DNA from 2 places in the Streptomyces lacaronensis genome. Region 2 is predicted to be linked to the other one. Evidence: predicted binding sites of a transcription regulator. Region 2 holds the regulator's gene; the other holds the start of a gene.
What was found. The regulator HrcA, encoded in region 2, represses chaperone genes, less so after heat shock. The targets are predictions, from matches to a motif close to TTNGCACTCNGNNNNNCNGAGTGCNAA.

Region 1: the regulator HrcA is predicted to act here: its motif matches at 7,799-7,825, upstream of groL (chaperonin GroEL).

Annotation. Positions count from the first base shown of each region.
Region 1 is NZ_JBLHDK010000003.1:6,570,365-6,581,282, reverse strand. Features, by position in the region: gene ACMTAK_RS28650 (HNH endonuclease signature motif containing protein) at 1-1,117, opposite strand, end outside; gene ACMTAK_RS28645 (Cmx/CmrA family chloramphenicol efflux MFS transporter) at 1,342-2,592, shown strand; gene ACMTAK_RS28640 (DUF4031 domain-containing protein) at 2,863-3,135, opposite strand; gene ACMTAK_RS28635 (hypothetical protein) at 3,135-3,491, opposite strand; gene ACMTAK_RS28630 (MurR/RpiR family transcriptional regulator) at 3,670-4,635, shown strand; gene murQ (N-acetylmuramic acid 6-phosphate etherase) at 4,858-5,790, shown strand; gene groL (chaperonin GroEL) at 6,011-7,636, opposite strand; gene ACMTAK_RS28615 (cold-shock protein) at 8,076-8,282, opposite strand; gene ACMTAK_RS28610 (MoaD/ThiS family protein) at 8,701-8,979, opposite strand; gene thrC (threonine synthase) at 8,976-10,268, opposite strand; SAM riboswitch class I at 10,287-10,428, opposite strand; gene ACMTAK_RS28600 (glucosyl-3-phosphoglycerate synthase) at 10,628-10,918, shown strand, end outside.
Region 2 is NZ_JBLHDK010000003.1:7,717,482-7,728,399, reverse strand. Features, by position in the region: gene ACMTAK_RS33020 (carbohydrate kinase family protein) at 1-797, opposite strand, end outside; gene ACMTAK_RS33015 (ribonuclease Z) at 941-1,861, opposite strand; gene ACMTAK_RS33010 (histidine triad nucleotide-binding protein) at 1,865-2,224, opposite strand; gene ACMTAK_RS33005 (hypothetical protein) at 2,302-2,967, opposite strand; gene ACMTAK_RS33000 (16S rRNA (uracil(1498)-N(3))-methyltransferase) at 3,178-3,921, opposite strand; gene ACMTAK_RS32995 (nitronate monooxygenase) at 3,918-5,009, opposite strand; gene dnaJ (molecular chaperone DnaJ) at 5,211-6,344, opposite strand; gene hrcA (heat-inducible transcriptional repressor HrcA) at 6,345-7,361, opposite strand; gene ACMTAK_RS32980 (MBL fold metallo-hydrolase) at 7,526-8,248, shown strand; gene ACMTAK_RS32975 (DUF3097 domain-containing protein) at 8,622-9,440, shown strand; gene hemW (radical SAM family heme chaperone HemW) at 9,572-10,804, opposite strand.

The DNA of each region.
Region 1 (10,918 bases), 1.1 Mb from region 2:
TGGGGTCGGTCTTGATCAGCATCCCCGTCTTCGGTTCGATGATCAGGCGGTGCCAGACCGTGCCCTTGGCGAAGGCGATCCTTCGGGCCTGCCCTGCGGTGATCGGGCCGTAGCCCTTGAGCTGGGCCGGGTCGTCGCTGTCGCCGATCAGGACGTCCAAGGGGACGGTGACCTGGACCACCGTCGCCGAGCGGCCGCCTGCGGTCGGCCTACTTGTGATCGGCCCACTTGTGATCGGCCTGTCCGGGGCCGACCCGCTCGGGGTTGACTCGCCCGAGGCCGGTTCGTCTGAAGCCCGCATACCTGAAGTCGCCGCACCCGGGTCAGTACGGTTGAGCACCAGGTCGACCAGGGCGTCCACCCGCTTCTGTTCCAGGTTGCGGCCCTCGTCGGGCAGGGTGGCGGCGTGGGCGTCCACAGCGGCGTTCATGGCGGCGGCCTGTTCGGCCGGGAGGGTGGCGCCCCAGAGCGCCATGCCGTCGTCCTTCGGGTAGTGGACCATCTGCCGCTCGCACTTACGTGCCTGATGGCGCTGCTCGGCCCCGTGCGGATCGGCTCGTAGGATCTCGCGGGCCAGAGCGCGGCGGGTCTGGCCGGTGGCCATGCCTGGCATCTTCTCCACCAAGGCGGCCTCGACCTGTCCCGCCACCTCCGGGTCCAGGACTGCGCATGCCTCAGTGACGGCTACCGCCTGCATGTAGCAGATCTCACCGCGCTCCAGCATCCCCAGCGTGGTGGGGTAGTGGCGGTCGAGCTCGCGGGCGACTTCCAGGCGCTTCGCGGCCGTCGTGCCGGACAGCTTCAGCGCACAGGCGACTTCCTCGCAGGTGAAGTTCCAGGCGGCTTCCGTATCGCGATCCCGTACTGCTGCCGGAAGCTCCGCCTCGGTGTCCGCTTCCAACGCGGCCAGGATCTGGGCCTGGTGCGCCTGGATCCACCCCGTATGACGCTCCAGGGCTCTCAGCGCGTCGATCCGGCCGGTGCGGGACAGCTTCTCCGCGTCCAGGACCGGCAGTACGGATGCGGTCTCCGGCCCCGGGGCCGCCGTTGCCAGATAGGCGGCCCATTCGTCCGGCGCGCCCGGGCCGTTCAGTTCGCTGGTCGTCTCCTCCGTCATGTCGATCACCCCCCAGTGATCTCCTTGCCCCGCCTCCCCCAGCGGGTTCACATCTCCATCCTTCCTCACTCAGCGTGACGAAACCAGATCAGAACCGTCAGTCCACACCATCGAGTGAACGTTCGAGAAGCGCACATCCCGATGTTCCGCGCAGGAATGCCGACGTCGTTCCACGACGTTGGCCTGGCATGCCCTCCTCCCCAGCGGATTCCGCTCGCTCCCGCATGCCCCTGGCGGTCTACGTCCTCGGACTGTCCGTCTTCGCGCTCGGTACCTCCGAGTTCATGCTGTCCGGGCTGCTGCAACCCGTCGCGCGGGACATGGGGGTGTCGATCCCCACGGCCGGGCTGCTGATATCGGCGTTCGCGATCGGGATGGTGGTCGGGGCGCCGGTGCTGGCGGCGGCCACGTTGCGGTTGCCGCGGCGGACGACGCTGCTGGCGCTGCTGGCGGTGTTCGGGCTCGGGCAGATCGCGGGGGCGGTGGCGCCGTCGTACGGGGTGCTGTTCGCGTCCCGGGTGGTGAGCGCGCTCGCGTGCGCCGGGTTCTGGGCCGTGGGCGCCGCGGTGGCGGTGTCGCTGGTGCCGGTGAACGCGCGGGCCAAGGCGATGGCGGTGATGGTCGGCGGGCTGAGCATCGCGAACATCGCCGGGGTCCCGGCCGGGGCGTTCCTCGGGCAACACGCGGGGTGGCGGGCCGCCTTCTGGGCGGTGGCCGGGCTGTCGGTGCTCGGGCTGGCCGGGGTCGTCGCGCTCGTACCGCGTACGGAGGTGCCGACCGGGGACGACCAGCCGCGGCTGCGGGCCGAGTTGCGTATCTACCGCGACCGGCAGGTGTGGCTGGCGCTGGCCGCCACCGCGCTGAGTGGTGGCGCGGTCTTCTGCCTGTTCTCCTACCTCGGGCCGCTGCTGACGGACGTGGCGGGGCTGGACGAGGGCTGGGTGCCGACCGTGCTCGCGCTGTTCGGGGTCGGCGCGCTGCTGGGTACGGTGATCGGCGGGCGGATCGCGGACGCGCATCTGTTCGGCACGATGTTCGGGGGCATCATCGCCTCGACGGTCGTGCTGAGCGCGCTGGCGCTGACCGCGCACAGCGCGGTCGCGGCCGTGAGCCTGGCGCTGATGCTCGGCTTCACCGCCTTCTTCACGGCGCCCGCGCTCAACGCCCGGATGTTCAACCTCGCCAACGCCGCGCCCACGCTCGCGGGCGCGACGAACACCTCCGCCTTCAACATCGGCAACACGGTGGGCCCGTGGCTCGGCGGCCTCGTCATCGACGCGGGTTGGGGCTACCCGGCCGTGGCCTGGACGGGCGCGGCCCTCGCCGGTACGGGCGCGGTGACGACGGTCGCCGCGATGCGGCTGCACCGGACGGCGGGCGCCTCGCGTGTCATCGCCGCGTCGGCGACGAGTTCCCCAGCGGGTACGGAAACGGCCCACGACCTGGCCTCCGACCCGTCGCGCAGCACGCGCTGAGAGACCCCACCTCGCTGCGCAGGTACGGCGACACCGCCCGCGCGGGGCACGCCCTCAGCCGCGCGGGGCACGCCCTCATCCGCTCGGGGCAGCACGAGCGGCGGCGAACACACCCGTTGTCGCCGCGCCGGGCGGCAGGTCAGCAGGGCGGCAGGTCGGGCAGTCGGCAGGGCGGCAAGGCGGCAGGTCGGGCAGGGCGGCAAGGCGGCAGGTCGGGCAGTCGGCAAGGCGGCCGAATGGCAGGGCGGGTCGCAGGCCCGTCCATCTCGGTCAGTCCACGTTCGCGGCCCGCTTGGGGCGGCGGAGGCCCGCGGCCTTGAGGCGGCGGAGGAGTTCCTTGCTGCCGACCTCCTCCGCGCCCGCCCGTACCGCCTCCGCGTACAGCTCGCTCGGCACGTCGTAGTGGTCGCGGTCGAAGCCTCGGCGCGGGGCGCCGATGCGGGCGGCGAAGGCGTGGAGTTCGGCGTAGGAGACATCGCTGACGAGATGGGACCACAGGCGACCGTGGCCCGGCCACGAGGGCGGGTCGATCAGGACAGCCATCAGAGGGTGGTACCCAGCGATCCCACGGGCGCCACCGCGACCGCCGTCTTGCCACAGACCCAGTGCGGGTCGGAGCCCAACTCGGGCTCCACGTCGAGGGCGTGGAGGTCGCCGCCCTGGGTGCAGACGGGGCACAGCGGCCAGCGGCCGTACCGTTCCAGCAGGGCGTCCTGGACGTCCTGGGCGACCAGACCGGCCACGTACGCGACGCCTTCCGGCCACTGCTCGACCCACCACCGCCGGTGCGCGATCGCGTCTTCGACCAGCGAGACGATGTCGGCGCGGGCGACCTCCCCCGCCGCGAGGTCGGCCAGGACGAGGGCGCGGGCCGCGTGCAGTGCCTGTTCGAGCTTCATGGGTCCCATTGTCACCTTTGCTTCCTCCCAGCGCCTGTTCGTTTCGTCCGCAGTCCTGGTCGGCCCGGGCTCGCCCCGCGGCCGCTCGCCGACCCGTCGCGTCGTCGTTCGGAGGGTTGACGAGCACCGTGGCCGGAAATAATTTTCGCAGTTGAGTAGCGACCTGAAGGAAACTTTCATGCCTCCTCCGCAGCCCGACGCCACACCGCCCGTCTCCCCCGTCTCCCCCGCCTCCTCCATCCCCTCCATCCCCTCCGTCCCACCCGCCCCGGCCGCCCTCGCCGCCAAGGTCCGCACGTTAGCTCCCTCCATGACCCGCTCCATGCACCGCGTCGCCGAAGCCGTGGCGGGCGATCCGGCCGGTTGCGCGGCGCTCACCGTCACCGGGCTCGCCGAGCGGACCGGCACCAGTGAGGCCACCGTGGTCCGCACCTCCCGGCTGCTCGGCTACCCCGGATACCGGGATCTGCGCCTCGCGCTCGCCGCGCTCGCCGCCCAGCAGGCCGCCGGCCGGGCCCCGGCCGTCACCGCGGACATCGCGGTGGACGATCCGATCGCCGACGTGGTCACCAAGCTGGCGCGGGAGGAGCAGCAGTGTCTGGCCGACACCGCCGCCGGGCTGGACACCAGCCAGGTCGAGGCGGCCGTCTCGGCGCTGGCCGCCGCCCGCCGGATCGATGTGTACGGGATCGGGGCGTCCAGCCTGGTCGGCCAGGACCTGGTCCAGAAGCTGCTGCGCATCGGGCTGATAGCCCACGCCCACGCCGATCCGCACCTTGCGGTCACCAACGCGGTCCAGCTGCACTCCGGCGACGTCGCCATCGCGATCACCCACTCCGGGCGTACGACGGACGTCATCGAACCGCTGCGGGTGGCCTTCGAGCACGGGGCGACCACCGTCGCGATCACGGGGCGGCCGAACGGCGAGGTCGCGCAGTACGCGGACCTGGTGCTCACCACCTCCACGGCCCGCGAGAGCGAGCTGCGCCCGGCGGCCATGTCCAGCCGGACCAGCCAGCTGCTGGTGGTGGACTGCCTGTTCATAGGGGTCGCCCAGCGGACGTACGAATCGGCCGCGCCCGCGCTCTCCGCGTCGTACGAGGCGCTCGCGCACCGCCACGATCCGCGTCCCGGGCACCGCTGAGCCCGGCCGGTCCCGCCCGACGGTCCTGGCTGCCGGTACCGCCCGGCGGACCGCCCGCCGGTCCTGCCTGCCGGTACCGCCCGGTCCCGCCCTCGCGCTCCGACCTCCGATACCGGTCACTGCTTCGCCCGGTGACTGCCCTTCCAAGTCACCGTCACCCCACCCCCACCCCCACCCCCACCCCCACCCTCACGCTGACGTACCGGAAAGAGCCGCTTCGCCATGACTACCGCCGACTCCGCACGGCTCCGCGCCCAGCTCGACACCCTGACCACCGAGGCGTTCCGCCCCGAACTCGCCGAGATCGACCGGCTCGAAACCCTTGAGATCGCCCAGATCATGAACGCGGAGGACGCCGCCGTCCCCACCGCCGTCGCCGGTCAGCTCCCCCGCATCGCCGCCGCCATCGACGCCATCGCCGTACGGATGTCCCGTGGCGGCCGCCTCCTCTATACGGGCGCGGGCACCGCCGGGCGGCTCGGGGTGCTCGACGCGAGCGAGTGCCCGCCCACCTTCAACACCCGTCCCGAGCAGGTCGTCGGGGTGATCGCGGGTGGCCCGGACGCCATGGTGACCTCGGTCGAGGGCGCGGAGGACAGCGCGGAGCTGGCCGCCCGGGACCTCGACCGGCTGGACATCGGGCCCGACGACACCGTGGTCGGCGTCTCGGCCTCCGGCCGCACCCCGTACGCCGTGGGCGCGGTCGAGCACGCCCGGCGGCGCGGCGCGCTCACCGTCGGGCTGTCCTGCAACGCCGGTTCGGCGCTCGCCGCCGCGGCCGACCACGGCATCGAGATCATCGTGGGGCCGGAGCTGCTCACCGGCTCGACCCGGCTGAAGTCGGGCACGGCCCAGAAGCTGGTGCTCAACATGATCTCGACCATCACCATGATCCGGCTGGGCAAGACCTTCGGGAACCTGATGGTCGACGTGCGCGCCTCCAACGACAAGCTGCGCGCCCGTTCACGGAGGATCGTCTTCCTGGCGACCGGCGCCTCCGACGAGCGGATCGAGAGCGCACTGGCGGCCACGGACGGCGAGGTGAAGAACGCGATCCTCACCATCCTGGGCGAGGTGGACGCCCCGACCGCCGAAAAGCTCCTCGCCGAGGCGCACGGCCATCTGCGCGCCGCCCTGGAGGCGGCCACGGGGTGAGCCCAGGGTGGGCCCGAGGGTGGGCCCCGCATCCGCGCAGGGCCCGCATCCGCGCAGGGTCTGGATACGCACAGGGTCTGGATACGCACGGAGCCCGGATACGCACGGAGCCCGGATACGCACGGCCCCCGATACGCCGTCGGGGCGGCACCCCTGGGAGAGGGTGCCGCCCCGACGTGTGGACGGTACGACCGACCGGCGAACGAACGCGCCGAGTCGATCAGAAGTCCATGTCACCGCCCGGCATGCCGCCCGGAGCGCCCGCCGGGGCGGCCTTCTCCGGCTTGTCGGCGATGACGGCCTCGGTGGTGAGGAACAGCGCGGCGATCGACGCGGCGTTCTGCAGCGCGGAGCGCGTGACCTTGGCCGGGTCGATGATGCCCTCGGCGATCAGGTCCACGTACTCACCGGTCGCGGCGTTGAGGCCGTGACCCGGGGTCAGGTTGCGCACCTTCTCGACCACGACGCCGCCCTCGAGACCGGCGTTGACCGCGATCTGCTTCAGCGGGGCCTCCAGGGCCAGGCGCACGGCCTGGGCACCGGTGGCCTCGTCGCCCTCGAGCTCCAGCTTCTCGAAGACCGAGACGGTCTGGAGCAGGGCCACGCCACCACCGGCGACGATGCCCTCCTCGACGGCGGCCTTGGCGTTGCGCACCGCGTCCTCGATGCGGTGCTTGCGCTCCTTGAGCTCGACCTCGGTGGCGGCACCGGCCTTGATGACGGCCACGCCGCCGGCCAGCTTCGCCAGGCGCTCCTGGAGCTTCTCGCGGTCGTAGTCCGAGTCCGAGGACTCGATCTCGGCGCGGATCTGGTTGACGCGGCCCTGCACCTGCTCGGTGTCGCCGGCGCCGTCCACGATCGTGGTCTCGTCCTTGGTGACCGTGACCTTGCGGGCACGGCCGAGCAGGTCGAGACCGGCGTTCTCCAGCTTGAGGCCGACCTCCTCGGAGATGACGGTGCCACCGGTAAGGATGGCGATGTCACCGAGCATGGCCTTACGGCGGTCACCGAAGCCCGGGGCCTTGACGGCGACGGACTTGAAGGTGCCACGGATCTTGTTGACGACCAGGGTCGCCAGGGCCTCGCCCTCGACGTCCTCGGCGATGATCAGCAGCGGCTTGCCCGACTGCATGACCTTCTCCAGCAGCGGGAGGAGGTCCTTCACGCTGCTGATCTTGGAGTTGACGATCAGGATGTACGGGTCGTCGAGCGACGCCTCCATACGCTCCATGTCCGTCGCGAAGTACGGGGAGATGTAGCCCTTGTCGAAGCGCATGCCCTCGGTGAGCTCGAGCTCGAGCCCGAAGGTCTGCGACTCCTCGACGGTGATGACACCTTCCTTGCCGACCTTGTCCATCGCCTCGGCGATGAGCTCGCCGATCTGGGTGTCGGCGGCGGAGATGGAGGCGGTGGAGGCGATCTGCTCCTTGGTCTCCACGTCCTTGGCCTGCTCGAGCAGCTGGGCGGAGACGGCCTCGACGGCCTTCTCGATACCGCGCTTGAGCGCCATCGGGTTGGCGCCCGCGGCGACGTTGCGGAGGCCTTCCTTGACCAGCGCCTGGGCCAGGACGGTCGCGGTCGTCGTGCCGTCACCGGCGACGTCGTCCGTCTTCTTCGCGACCTCCTTGACCAGCTCGGCGCCGATCTTCTCGTACGCGTCCTCGAGCTCGATCTCCTTGGCGATGGAAACACCATCGTTGGTGATCGTGGGGGCGCCCCACTTCTTCTCGAGGACGACGTTACGGCCCTTGGGGCCGAGGGTGACCTTGACGGCGTCGGCGAGCTGGTTCATCCCGCGCTCGAGGCCGCGCCGCGCCTCCTCGTCGAACGCGATGATTTTGGCCATGTGAAGTGGTCCTCCCAGAGACGGGGTGGATTGCTCCGGACCGCGCTGGCGCCCGCGACGGACGGCCTACCTGCCGCGCGGTTCCTTACCCCGCATGGCCTGGCGGGCCTCACCGACCCGGTCCTTCTGTCACTCTCAACGTCAGAGTGCTAACGCCAATGATTAGCACTCGGACCTATAGAGTGCAAGCGCCCGAAGGGCGTCCTTGGGGGGTGGTGGCCGGGTGACGGGTGGGCGCAAGCGCCCGAAGGGCGTCCTTGGGGGGTGGTGGCCGGGTGACGGGTGGGCGCAAGCGCCCGAAGGGGCGGTAGGGCATGGGGAGCCATGGCGCCAGGCATGCCGTAGGGTCCGTACCCTGCAGGCATGCCGAAGGGTCCGTACCCTGTTGGGGACACGGACCCTACGGACTTGTTCGTTTCAGCTGCGTCGCGTCGGCGCGTCAGCCTACGGCCACGCGGACCATGTCGGCCTGCGGGCCCTTCTGGCCCTGCGAGATCTCGAACTCGACCCGCTGGCCTTCCTCGAGGGTGCGGTACCCGTCCATCTGGATCGCGCTGTAGTGGACGAACACGTCCGCACCACCGTCGACCGCGATGAAGCCGTACCCCTTCTCCGCGTTGAACCACTTGACGGTGCCCTGAGCCATTCCTAACTCCCCTATTGCTGGCCCTTGCGCAGGACCGCACTCCGCGGACCCGGGTCAGACCTCACCCCCCGGATGTGGGGGGTGTGCGCCGGAACGCGTCGACCGCCGCTGAATGTATCCGTCCCAACGCCCTCTGCAACAGGTCAATCGGACGAGAATTCTGGGCACGGTCGAACGGTTAAAAGTGAGAAATTACGTGAAGTTCGGGCAAGCCGGGCCGGACATAAGGAACCAACCCGACAATTCGCGCTCACACTTTACGCACAACTTGACGAGTTCTCATATGTGGCTCCGACCCCGGAGCCGTCGGGGAATCCGGGCAACTGTATCGCGATTCCACAGACGGAATCGCCCCGTCCGGTTGTCCCCGGACGGGGCGATGCCAAAGGTGAGGAGGGGTGAGCGGGTGGACGCGGAGTCAGCAGCCGCCCGCGACCGCCGGGATGATCGAGATCCCGGCGCCGTCCGGGGTCGCCGTGGCCAGGCCGTCGGCGAAGCGGACGTCGTCGTCGTTGACGTAGACGTTCACGAAGCGGCGGAGCTTGCCGGTGTCGTCCAGGACGCGGGCCGAGATGCCCGCGTGGTTCTTCTCCAAGTCCGCCAGGACCTCGGCCAGGGTCGCGCCCACGGCGGAGACCTCGGCCTGGCCGCCGGTGTAGGTGCGCAGGATGGTCGGGATTCGGACGTTGACGCTCATGCGAGTCCAGCCTCTCGGAACGAGTCAAGGGTGGGGCGGATGATGGCGGAGGGACCCGTGGTGGGGGCCACCGCGTCGAGGGTCTTGAGGCCGTCGCCGGTGTTGAGCACGACGGTCGTCAGGGACGGGTCGAGCAGACCGTCCTCGATCAGCTTCTTGGTCACGCCGACGGTCACGCCGCCCGCGGTCTCCGCGAAGATCCCCTCGGTGCGGGCCAGCAGCTTGATGGCGTCGACGATCTGCTCGTCGTTCACGTCCTCCACCGCGCCGCCCGTACGGCGGGCGATGTCCAGGACGTACGGGCCGTCCGCGGGGTTGCCGATGGCCAGCGACTTGGCGATGGTCCGCGGCTTCTGCGGCCGGACGACGTCATGGCCCGCCTTGAAGGCGACGGAGACCGGGGAGCAGCCCTCGGCCTGGGCGCCGAAGATCTTGTAGGGCCTGTCCTCGACCAGCCCGATCGCGACCAGCTCCTTCAGCCCCTTGTCGATCTTGGTGAGCTGAGAGCCGGAGGCGATCGGGACGACGATCTGGTCCGGCAGCCGCCAGCCGAGCTGCTCGCAGATCTCGTACGCCAGGGTCTTGGAGCCCTCGCCGTAGTACGGCCGCAGATTGACGTTGACGAAGCCCCAGCCCTCGCCCGCCGGGTCGCCGATCAGCTCGCTGCAGAAGCGGTTGACGTCGTCGTAGTTGCCCTCGATGCCGACCAGCTCGCCGCCGTAGACCGCGGCCATGACGACCTTGCCCGCCTCCAGGTCGTGCGGGATGAAGACGCAGGAGCGGAAGCCCGCGCGGGCGGCCGCGGCGCCCACCGCACCGGCGAGGTTGCCAGTGGAGGAGCAGGAGAGGGTGGTGAAGCCGAAGGTGCGGGCGGCCTGGACGGCGATGGCGACGACCCGGTCCTTGAAGGAGTGGGTCGGGTTCCCGGAGTCGTCCTTGATGTGCAGCTCACCGGTGACGCCGAGCTCACGGGCGAGGTGGTCGGCCTTGACCAGCTTGGTGAAGCCGGGGTTCAGGCTCGGCAGATCCGCCACGTCCGCCGGGACGGGCAGCAGCGGGGCGTAGCGCCAGATGCTGTTCGGGCCGGCCTCGATCCGCCGGCGCAGCCCCTCCGGGTCGTCGGCCGGAAGCTCGTACGCGACCTCGAGGGGCCCGAAACAGGACTCGCACGCGAAGATCGGACCCAGCTCGAACCGCTCACCGCACTCCCGGCAGGACAATGCGACGGCGGGGCCGAAGGCACCGGAGGCGGAGGAAGTGGTTGAGCTTTCTACTGACTGCACAGCCATGGATGGCGAGGCCCTTTCTCCTCATCTTCCTCGCGACGCATTTCGCCACGAGACGGAATTGGCACCTTCCCGAGCTGGGAGCCTCGCTGCGGAATGCGAGATCAGCTGGAGGGTTGCCGGGGCTTCAACGGGCCGTTCCCTCTGCCCCTCTGGATGAGCGGTATGGCGCCGGGCGGGCCCGGGGCGTTTGTCGGCACGGGCTTCGCCGATACGTCGGTACCTCGGTAAACACCGAGGTCGACCCCGACATACGACGGCCATGTGCGTTGTTCAAGACTGTAACCGAAGGCCCGGATGGTTGAGCTAGCCGTCCGATGCGCGAGATGGATCACAGCGATCACAGCAGGGGAGACACACAGGTGCTGGATGAGGTGGAGCGCTGGCTGAAGCGTCGCTCCTGGTCTGCCGACGACCGTCCGCTGGATCGCCTGCTGGCCGCGAAGCGGGCCGCGGCGACGACGGTGAGCGTGGTCCTGCCCGCCCTGAACGAGGAGGCCACGGTCGGCGAGATCGCCGACACGATCCGGCGTGAGCTGATGGGCGAGGCGACGCCGCTGGTGGACGAGCTGGTGGTGGTGGACTCCGATTCCACGGACCGCACCGCCGAGGTCGCCGCGGCGGCGGGCGCCACCGTCGTCCCCCGCGACTCG
Region 2 (10,918 bases):
ACGGAGATCGCGGGCACCTCGGCGGTCTCGCCGGTGCGGCCGTCGACCGCGTACGCCCCCTCGGAGCCGAGCGTGACGACGGCCAGCGGGACCAGGTCGGACAGGGCCCGGGCGGCGGCACGCGGGCAGTCGGTGCGGGTGTAGCGCATCGCCTCCTCGGCATTGGGCAGGAACGCCTCGCAGTGCTCCAGCTCGGAGAGGTCGGCCGGGTCCCAGCGGCCGGTGTCGTCCCAGCCGACGTCCGCGAAGACCCTGCTGCCACGGCGAGCGGCCTCGGCGACCCACTCCTGGCCGCGGCCGGGCACCAGGGAGGCCACGGCGGCGCGGGCCGGGGGCGGGCAGCTGGGCGCGGGCTCCTCGGGCGGCGGGGCCTCATGGCCGTGGGAGACCATGGTCCGCTCGCCCTCGTAGGCCATGGAGACGGTCACCGGGGAGTGCCAGCCGGGGATCGTGCGGGACAGCGAGAGGTCGATGCCCTCGCCGTGGTCCAGGGCGTCCCGGCAGTAGTCCCCGTAGTGGTCGTCGCCGAAGGCGGCGGCGAGCGAGGTGCGCAGGCCGAGCCGGGCCAGGGCGGTGGCCATATTGGCGACGCCGCCGGGGCTCGACCCCATGCCGCGGGCCCAGGACTCGGTGCCGCGGACCGGGGCGCTGTCAAGACCGGTGAAGATGATGTCCAGGAAGACCGTGCCGGTGAGATAGACGTCGCAGTCCGCGTCGCCGGGGCGGCGCACGTCCGCGAGCGGGTCGAGCAGGTGGTAGCCCGCCGCCGTGAGCTTGTCGCCGCCGTGTGTCGTCACCGCGCTCTCCCAGGTCTTGCCGGTCCGCCTCCGCCGTCGGATACGGGTGCGGCCAGTGTGCACGATGGCACCGACAACGGGCCGGGGTCCGGCCCACCGTCACCCTGGCGGTCATCGGTCCCGGCGGCCCCGGCGGAGCGCCCTCAGCGCCGTTTGGGCAGCGCCACGGTCATGAGGTCCTGGGCGACCGTGAGCTCCCCGTCGAACCCCGCGTCCCGCGCCTGGCGCTCGAATTCGGAGGGGTCGCCGTAGCGCTGCGAGAAGTGCGTCAGCACCAGGTGCCGAACCCCCGCCCCGGCGGCGAGCCGGGCGGCCTGCCCGGCGGTCAGATGCCCGTACTCGACGGCCAGGGCCTCCTCCTCGTCCAGGAAGGTCGACTCGATGACCAGCAGATCGCACCCCTGCGCCAGGGCGTCGGCGCCGTCGCACATCCGGGTGTCCATGATGAACGCGAAGCGCTGACCCCGGCGCACCTCGCTGACCTCCTCGAGCGCCACCGTGCGCCCCTCGACCTCCAGCACCCGGTCCCGCTGGAGCCGGCCGATCTCCGGGCCACGGACGCCGAGCGCGGCGAGCCGCTCGGGCAGCATCCTGCGGCCGTCCGGTTCGATGAGCCGGTAGCCGTAGGACTCGACGGGGTGCGAGAGCCGGGCGGCCTCCAGCGTGTACGCGGGGGTGCGGGCCAGCACCGCGCCGTCACCGGCGACCGGCTCCTCGGTCAGCGCGACCGTCTCGCGGTAGGCGGTCGCGTAGCGCAGCCGCTCGAAGAACCGCTGTCCGCTCGCCGGGTAGTGGGCGGTCACCCGGTGCGGCACCCGGTCGAGGTTGATCCGCTGGATCACCCCGGCCAGGCCCAGGGAGTGGTCCCCGTGGAAGTGGGTGACGCAGATCCGGTCGATGTCATGGGCGGCGACCCCGGCCCTCACCATCTGGCGCTGAGTACCCTCGCCGGGGTCGAACAGCAGGCCCTCGCCGTCCCAGCGCAGCAGATAGCCGTTGTGGTTGCGGTGCCGGGTCGGCACCTGGCTGGCGGTGCCGAGGACGATCAGTTCCCGCGCGGACAAGGGTTATCCGGGGGGCCAGTTGAGCCCGCGGCCGCCCAGGACGTGGGCATGCGCGTGGAAGACGGTCTGACCGGCGCCGGAGCCGGTGTTGAACACCACGCGGTAGCCCGTCTCGTCGAGCTTCTCATCCGCGGCGACCGCGCCCGCCTCGCGCAGCACATCCGCGGTGGCCTGCGGGTCGGCCGCCGCGAGGGAGGCGGCGTCCGGGTGGTGCGCCTTGGGGATCACCAGGACGTGGGTGGGCGCCTGGGGGTTTATGTCGCGGAAGGCGACGGTGGTGTCCGTCTCGCGGACCACGGTGGCCGGCACCTCCCCCGACACAATCTTGCAGAACAGGCAGTCGGCCTGGGGTTCTCCCGCCACCGGTGGCTCCTCACGGATCGTCGGCACGTACGGTCCGGATGGTACCGGGAGGGCCTGCCGACGGAAGCGATCGCGGCCTATTCGCTCCGGCCACCGCCCCCGGTGTCGCCCTTACCGTCGTCACCGGCACCGTCATCGGCACCGACCTGACCGGCGCCGCCCTCGGTGGACGGGTGCTCCCAAGGGTGGCTGCGGGTCGGCTCGGGAGCCTCCGTGGTCCGGTGCTCCCAGGGAGGACGGCGGGTCGGCTCAGGGGCCTCGGTCGTCCGGTGCTCCCAAGGGTGGCTGCGGGTCGGCTCGGGAGCCTCCGTGGTCCGGTGCTCCCAGGGGGGACTGCGGGTCGGCCGGGGGCTCTCGGTGTCCCGGCCACCGCCCTGGCACTCCCCGATCACATTCGCCTCGAAGACCTTCCGGCCGTCCACCTGGCCGGTCAAGTCGCCCCGGACGCAGTGGTCCTCCCGGACGTAGGTGACCCGGCCCCTGACCCTGACGTCCTTGTCGTTGTCGGTCCTGCCGTGGCAGTCCACCCGTGCGTCGGTCTCCCCGGCCCGGGTCCCCCCGGCCCGCTCGCTCTGCGAGGGCGAAGCGGCACCCGCCGTACGGCCGTGCCTGAATTCGGCGTTGCAGCTCATCCAGCGGACGCCGACACCACCCCGCTCCAGCGCCTCGGTCGCGACCTGGTCCGTGGTGATCGCGACCGTCACGGAGCTGATGCCGCCGCCGGTCGGCTCGCATGCCGTCACCGCGGCCGCCGCCGCGCCGACCGCCGCGACGGCGAAGAGCGTCCGTCCCCGTCCTGTCCGCCGTGCCCGTCTCGCCTGCCGTGTCCGTCGTGCCTGCCTTGCCTGGCTCCATACCCCCATAGGGGGTAGGTTCCCATCGGCCGACGCGAACCGGAAGGCCGTCCTCGGCCAGGTGCCGGCGTACCCGGCGAGGGGTCCCGGACGGGCCCCTCACCCCCAGCGGCCGGTGCGGCCGAGCAGCAGCGCGGCGGCCGCCGTTCCCGCCGTGGAGGTGCGCAGCACGCTCGGGCCCAGCCGGTACGGCCGCGCGCCCGCCTCGGCGAAGGCCGCCAACTCCTCGGGGGACACGCCCCCTTCGGGCCCGACGACCAGCACGATCTCGCCACTCGCGGGCAGTTGGGCCGTCGCGAGCGGTTCCCCGCCCTCCTCGTGGAGCACGGCGGCGAACTGGGCTTCGGCGAGAAACCGGGCAACCTGCCGGGTCGTCATCGCGTCCGTCACCTCGGGGAAGGTCAGCCGACGCGACTGCTTGCCCGCCTCGCGCGCGGTCGACCGCCACTTGCCGAGCGCCTTGAGGCCGCGCTCGCCCTTCCACTGGGTGATGCAGCGGGCGGCCGACCACGGCACGACGGCGTCCACGCCGGTCTCCGTCATGGTCTCCACCGCCAGCTCGCCCCGGTCGCCCTTGGGCAGCGCCTGGACGACGGTGATCCTCGGATCCGGGGCGGTCTCCCGGCGCACCTCGTCCACCGCGACCTCGAGCCTGTCCTTGCCCTCGACGGCCGCCACGGTGCCCTGGACGCCCGTACCGTGACCGTCCGTCAGCACCACCGGCTCACCGACGCGCAGCCGCCTTACGGACACCGCGTGGCGCCCCTCCGGGCCCTCCAGCCGGACCCGGGCCCCCGCGGCCGCCCCCGCCAGGGAATCGGCCACGAACACCGGGGCGGTCACGACACCGCACCCCGCTGGGGCTGAAGGCCCAACGCGGCCCGCGCCGCGTCGAGTTCCACCGCGAGCGTCTCCACCAGCCGCGCGGCGGGCAGCTCACGCGCCAGCCGGTGGCCCTGCCCGGCCCACAGCGCCATCCCCTGGGGGTCTCCCGCCTTCGCGGCCGCCTTACGGAGGCCCGAGGTCATGTGGTGCAGCTGGGGGTAGGCGGCGGGGGCGTACGGGCCGTGCTCACGCAGGAAGCGGTTGACCAGGCCCCGGGCCGGGCGCCCGGAGAAGGCGCGGGTCAGCTCGGTGCGGCCGAACAGCGGATCCGTCATCGCCTGCTTGTGCAGGGCGTTCGCCCCGGACTCGGGGCACACCAGGAACGCGGTCCCCAGCTGGGCCGCGACCGCGCCTGCGGCCAGCGCCGCGGCGATCTGCGAACCGCGCATGATCCCGCCCGCCGCGATGATCGGGATCTGGACGTACTCACGGACCAGCGTGATCAGCGACAGCAGCCCGAGCCCGACGCCCATCCCGTCCGCGGCCGGGTCATTGCTGTACGTGCCCTGGTGACCGCCTGCCTCCACGCCCTGCACGCAGACGGCGTCGGCGCCCGCCCACTGGGCGGTCTGCGCCTCGACGGGCGAGGTCACGGTCACGACCGTACGGGTGCCGACCTTGGCGAGGGCGTCGAGGACGGCTCGGGTCGGGCAGCCGAAGGTGAACGAGACGACCGGGACCGGGTTGTCGAGGAGCACGGCCAGCTTGGCGTCGTACGCGTCGTCCGAGCCCGACTCCGGGTCGCCCAGCGGGGTCTCGTACCAGGCCGCCTCGCCCACGAGCCGCTCACCGTAGGCCGCGACGGCGGCCGGGTCCGGGTTGGGCGGCTGCGGCATGAACAGATTGATGCCGAAGGGCCGGTCGGTCAGCCCCCGCAGCTGTTTGATCTCCTCATACATCGCCTCCGGCGTCTTGTAGCCGGCGGCGAGGAAACCGAGGCCACCGGCCTCGGAGACGGTGGCGGCAAGCTGCGGGCAGGAGGCTCCACCCGCCATCGGCGCCTGCACGATGGGGTACCGGTAAAGATCGGTCAGCGCGGAGGACATGGCCACATCGTGTCATGCCCTCCGCACCGGCTCACCACCGGATCACGGCGCCGCGGAGATCAGCGGCGCCGCGCGGGCCGTCTCCCGGCCCGAAGCGCCTACCGCCCGTTGAACGCGTCCTTCAACCGCGAGAACAGCCCTTGCTGCCCCGGCTTGCCGCACTCCCCCGGGGGGCAACCCCCGCACCCCCGGCCGAAGCGCCTACCGCCCGTTGAACGCATCCTTCAACCGCGAGAACAGCCCTTGCTGCCCCGGCTTGAACTCGCCGGTCGGGCGCTCCTCGCCGCGCAGCTTGGACAGCCGCCGCAGCAGCTCCTCCTGCTCCGGGTCGAGCTTGGTCGGGGTGGTCACCTCGACGTGCACGATCAGGTCGCCCCGGCCGCCGCCCCGCAGATGGGTGACGCCGCGCTGGTGCAGCGGGACCGACTGGCCGGACTGGGTGCCGGGCCGGATGTCGACCTCCTCCAGGCCGTCCAGCGTCTCCAGCGGCACCTTGGTGCCGAGGGCCGCCGCGGTCATCGGGATCGTCACCGTGCAGTGCATGTCGTCGCCGCGCCGCTGGAAGACGGGGTGCGGCACCTCGTGGATCTCCACGTACAGGTCGCCCGCCGGGCCGCCGCCCGGACCGACCTCGCCCTCGCCGGCCAGCTGGATCCTGGTGCCGTTGTCCACACCGGCGGGGATCTTCACCGTAAGGGTGCGCCGCGAGCGGATCCGGCCGTCGCCCGCGCACTCCGGGCACGGGGTCGGCACCACGGTGCCGAAGCCCTGGCACTGGGGGCACGGCCGCGAGGTCATGACCTGGCCCAGGAAGGACCGCGTCACCTGGGAGACCTCACCGCGGCCACGGCACATGTCACAGGTCTGCGCCGAGGTGCCCGGCGCCGCGCCCTCGCCGCTGCACGTCGTGCAGACGACCGCGGTGTCGACCTGGATGTCCTTGGTGGTCCCGAACGCGGCCTCGCTGAGCTCCACGTCCAGCCGGATCATCGCGTCCTGACCGCGCCGGGTCCTGGAACGCGGACCGCGCTGCGAGGCGGTGCCGAAGAACGCGTCCATGATGTCGGAGAAGTTGCCGAAACCCGCGCCGAAGCCGCCGGCGCCACCGCCGCCCGGCCCGGCGTTCGGGTCCCCGCCCAGGTCGTAGACCTGCTTCTTCTGCGGGTCCGACAAGACCTCATAAGCGGCGTTGATCTCCTTGAACCGCTCCTGGGTCTTCGGATCCGGGTTCACGTCCGGATGCAGCTCGCGGGCGAGCCGCCGGAATGCCTTCTTGATCTGGTCCTGCGAGGCATCACGAGGCACGCCCAGGACTGCGTAGTAGTCCGTCGCCACTTACGACTCCGCCAGGATCTGTCCGACGTAACGTGCCACTGCGCGTACCGCTCCCATCGTTCCGGGGTAATCCATGCGGGTCGGTCCGACCACGCCGAGTTTGGCGACCGCCTCGTCGCCGGAACCGTAGCCGACCGCGACGACCGAGGTGGCGGTGAGCCCCTCGTGAGCATTCTCATGCCCGATCCGCACGGTCATACCCGAGTCCTTGGCCTCGCCCAGCAGCTTGAGGAGGACGACCTGCTCCTCGAGTGCCTCCAGAACGGGCCGGATCGTCAGGGGGAAATCATGCACGAAACGCGTGAGGTTCGCGGTGCCGCCGATCATCAGCCGCTCCTCGGTCTCCTCCACGAGCGTCTCGAGCAAGGTCGCCAGTACGGTCGAGACGGTCCCCCGGTCCTCCTGTTCGAAGGACTCCGGAAGATCCTGCACCAACTGCGGCACATCCGCGAAACGCCGCCCCACGACCCGGCTGTTGAGCCGGGCGCGCAGATCGGCGAGCGAACCCTCGGTGACCGGGGTGGGGCAGTCGACCATGCGCTGCTCCACCCGGCCGGTGTCGGTGATCAGCACCAGCATCACCCGGGCCGGGGCCAGCGGGAGCAGCTCCACATGGCGCACCGTCGAACGGGTCAGCGACGGATACTGCACCACCGCCACCTGCCGGGTCAGCTGCGCCAGCAGCCGGACCGTGCGCCCCACCACGTCGTCGAGGTCGACCGCACCGTCCAGGAAGTTCTGGATGGCCCGCCGCTCCGGGCTGGACAGCGGCTTGACTCCGGCCAGCTTGTCCACGAAGAGGCGATAGCCCTTGTCCGTGGGGATCCGCCCGGCGCTCGTATGCGGCTGGGCGATGAAACCCTCGTCCTCCAGAGCGGCCATGTCGTTACGCACCGTGGCCGGGGAGACGCCCAGCCGGTGCCGTTCGGTGAGTGCCTTGGAACCGACCGGCTCCTCCGTCCCCACATAGTCCTGGACAATGGCACGCAGCACCTCGAGTCTGCGTTCGCTGAGCACCCCGCGCACCTCCAGTCCAGCGGTCTCATCAGGTCGTCCGCCTGGCACTCACCGGGCACGAGTGCCAGAACCCCTCCGCCAGTGTACGGCGGGGGGCGGTGGCATGGGCAAGAGCCGCCGCTGGCAGCAACTCTCCCCCATCCCCGTTGAGCTAGCGTCGCGGTATGGAGACGTGTTGGGAAGAGGCGGGCTGGGAGCGGCTCGCGCCCGGTGTGGCCCGCCGTCGGCTGCCGGAGTGGGACGAGACGGTCGGCGTGGTCGTCGGACGGACCGACATCCTCGTCGTGGACACCGGCGCGACCCTGCGCGCCGGGGCCGAGCTGCGTTCCGGGATCACCCGGCTGACCGGCCGCCGCCCCACCCGGATCGCGCTCACCCATCCGCACTTCGACCACGTCCTGGGCTCGGCCGCCTTCGCGGGCTGCGAGGTCTACGGGGCCACGGGACTGGACGAGCTGCTGCGCCGTGAGCGGGAGACACTGCGCGAGGACGCGATCCGCCACGGAGTGGACCGGGACGCCGCCACCGAGGCCGTGGACCATCTGGCCTCCCCGCACCACCTGGTCTGCGGGGAGCTCACCCTCGACCTCGGCGACCGTACGGTGCTGCTGGCCAATGTGGGGCCCGGTCACACCGCCCACGACCTGGCCGTCCTGGTGCCCGGCCGGCCCGAGGTGGTCTTCTGCGGTGATCTGGTGGAGGAGTCCGGCACGCCCCAGGCCGGGCCCGACGCGATCCCCGGCCACTGGCCCGCCGCGCTCGACCGGCTGCTCGCCCTCGGCGGCGCGGACGCGCGGTACGTCCCGGGGCACGGCTCCGTCGTGGACGCCGCGTTCGTACGGGCCCAACGCGACGAACTGGCCGCCCGCTTCGGCGTGTCCGGCTAGCCGCACTCTAGTCGTTCGCCTAGGGGTGTCCGCCGCTGGGAGGGGGCGGGGAGGGAACAGCCCGCCGCGGGCGTCACGATCCGCCGGACACCCCTGGCAGTTCACCTAGGGTCCTTCTGACGGATCTCCGTGGAGGAAGGAGCGGCGTCTCTCCGTGGAGGAAGGAGCGGCGTCAGGGGGCACCTCCCAGCGGTAGCTGGGGGAGCGTGCTCTCGGCGTGCCGCGCGGAAGCCCTCGTAGCGGAGCTACTTGGGTTTTCGCGCGGTGGGGCGAGAGGGCGTGCCGGGCGTCGCGACGCCGCGGAGATCCGTCAGAAGGGCCCTAGTTGTGCGGCTGCGGGAGCGGGTGGCCGTCGCGCGCTATCGTCATCCGGATGCGACAGTACGACCCGGACCTGACCCCGCCCTGGAAGCGGCAGCGGCCCGCCCCCGAGGTCCCCGCCGAACCGGACCTCGTCGTGGAGGAGATCACCACCGGATTCTGTGGTGCCGTGATCCGCTGCGAGAAGACCGCTCAGGGTCCGACGGTCACTCTGGAGGACCGCTTCGGCAAACATCGCGTCTTCCCCATGGAGCCGCGCGGTTTTCTGCTCGAGGGGCGTGTCGTCACCCTCGTACGCCCGCGCGCGGCCGCCCCCAGCGCGCCCCAGCGCACGGCCTCGGGGTCGATCGCCGTGCCGGGAGCCCGTGCGAGGGTCGCCCGCGCGGGGCGCATCTACGTCGAGGGGCGCCATGACGCGGAGCTGGTCGAGCGGGTCTGGGGCGACGATCTGCGCATCGAGGGCGTCGTCGTGGAGTACCTGGAGGGCGTCGACGACCTGCCCGCCATCGTCGACGACTTCGCCCCCGGCCCGGACGCCCGGCTCGGCGTCCTCGTCGACCATCTGGTGACAGGCTCCAAGGAGTCCCGTATCGCCGCACAGGTCACCGGGGAGCATGTGCTGGTCCTCGGCCACCCCTACATCGACATCTGGGAGGCCGTGAAGCCGTCCGCCCTCTCCATCCCGGCCTGGCCGACGGTGCCGCACGGCCAGGACTGGAAGAAGGGCGTCTGCCGGGCCCTGGGCTGGCCGGAGAACACCGGGGCCGCATGGCAGCGGATCCTGTCCTCGGTCCACTCCTACAAGGACCTCCAGCCGGAGCTCCTGGGGCGGGTGGAGGAATTGATCGATCACGTCACCGCGGGGCGGTGACCCGCCCGCGGCCTCTCGTTGACACAAATGGTGCGCCGGCCGCTTCGCTCCGCCACCGCGAAGGTGCTCCCTCGATCAACTCGTCGACACGCCCGGCAGGTCGTGGTCCCCGCGTCAGCGGGGATGCCCGGTCAGTCCACCAGGTCGCGCACCACCGCGTCCGCCAGCAGCCGCCCCCGGAGCGTGAGCACGGCCTGCCCGCGCCCGTACGGCTCCGGTTCCAGCAGACCGTCCCCCAGGGCCCGTGCCGCGGCCGCCGCCCCGGCCGGGCGCAGCAGCTCCAGCGGGCAGCCCTCGGCCAGCCGCAGCTCCAGCAGGATCCGCTCCACCCGGCGCTCCTCGGCGGACAGCAGCTCCCGGCCCGCGCCCGGCGACCGGCCCTCGCCCAGGGCCTGTGCGTACGCCCCGGGGTGCTTCACGTTCCACCACCGCACACCGCCCACATGGCTGTGTGCGCCGGGGCCCGCGCCCCACCAGTCGGCGCCGCGCCAGTACAGCTCGTTGTGGCGGCAGCGCCCGGCGGGCGAGGTGGCCCAGTTGGAGACCTCGTACCAGGCGAACCCGGCGGCCGTAAGGGTCTCCTCGGCGATCAGATAGCGGTCCGCGTGCACATCGTCGTCGGTCATCGGCACCTCGCCGCGCCGGATCCGCCGCGCCAGCTGGGTGCCCTCCTCCACGATCAGCGCGTACGCCGACACATGGTCCGGGCCCGCCCCGAGGGCCGCCTCCAGGGAGGCCCGCCAGTCCGCGTCGCTCTCGCCGGGCGTCCCGTAGATCAGGTCCAGGTTCACATGGCCGAATCCGGCCGCCCGCGCCTCGGACACGCACGCCTCCGGGCGGCCCGGGGTGTGCGTACGGTCCAGCACCTTCAGGACGTGCTGCCGGGCGCTCTGCATCCCGAAGGAAATCCGGTTGAACCCCGCCTCCCGCAGCTCCGCCAGATACCGCGGATCGACCGATTCCGGATTGGCCTCGGTCGTGACCTCGGCTCCCTCGGCCAGCCCGAACTCGTCCCGTATCGCCCCCAGCATCCGCCCGAGGTCCGCCGCCGCGAGCAGGGTCGGGGTCCCGCCGCCGACGAACACGGTCTCCACGGTCCGCGGATCGTCCCCCAGCACCTTCCGCGCCAGCCGTACCTCCTCGACGACCTGCTCGGCGTAGTTGTCCCGCGAGGCGAGCACACCGCCGGAACCGCGCAGCTCACTGGCGGTGTAGGTGTTGAAGTCGCAGTAGCCGCAGCGGGTGGCACAGTACGGCACGTGCAGATAGAACCCCAGCGGCCGCCGCTCCGCCCCCGCCAAAGCGGTCGCGGGCAGTGCGCCGTCCTCGGGCATGGGCTCACCATCAGGCAATACGGAAGGCATGCCCCCATTGTCCGGCACGACCGGGGCCACCCGGGACCACGAGACGGCGCCCAGCCGCCGCGGCCCCCTTTCCCCCTCCCCGCCCCTTCCCGCTACCAGGGGCTCCGCCCCTGG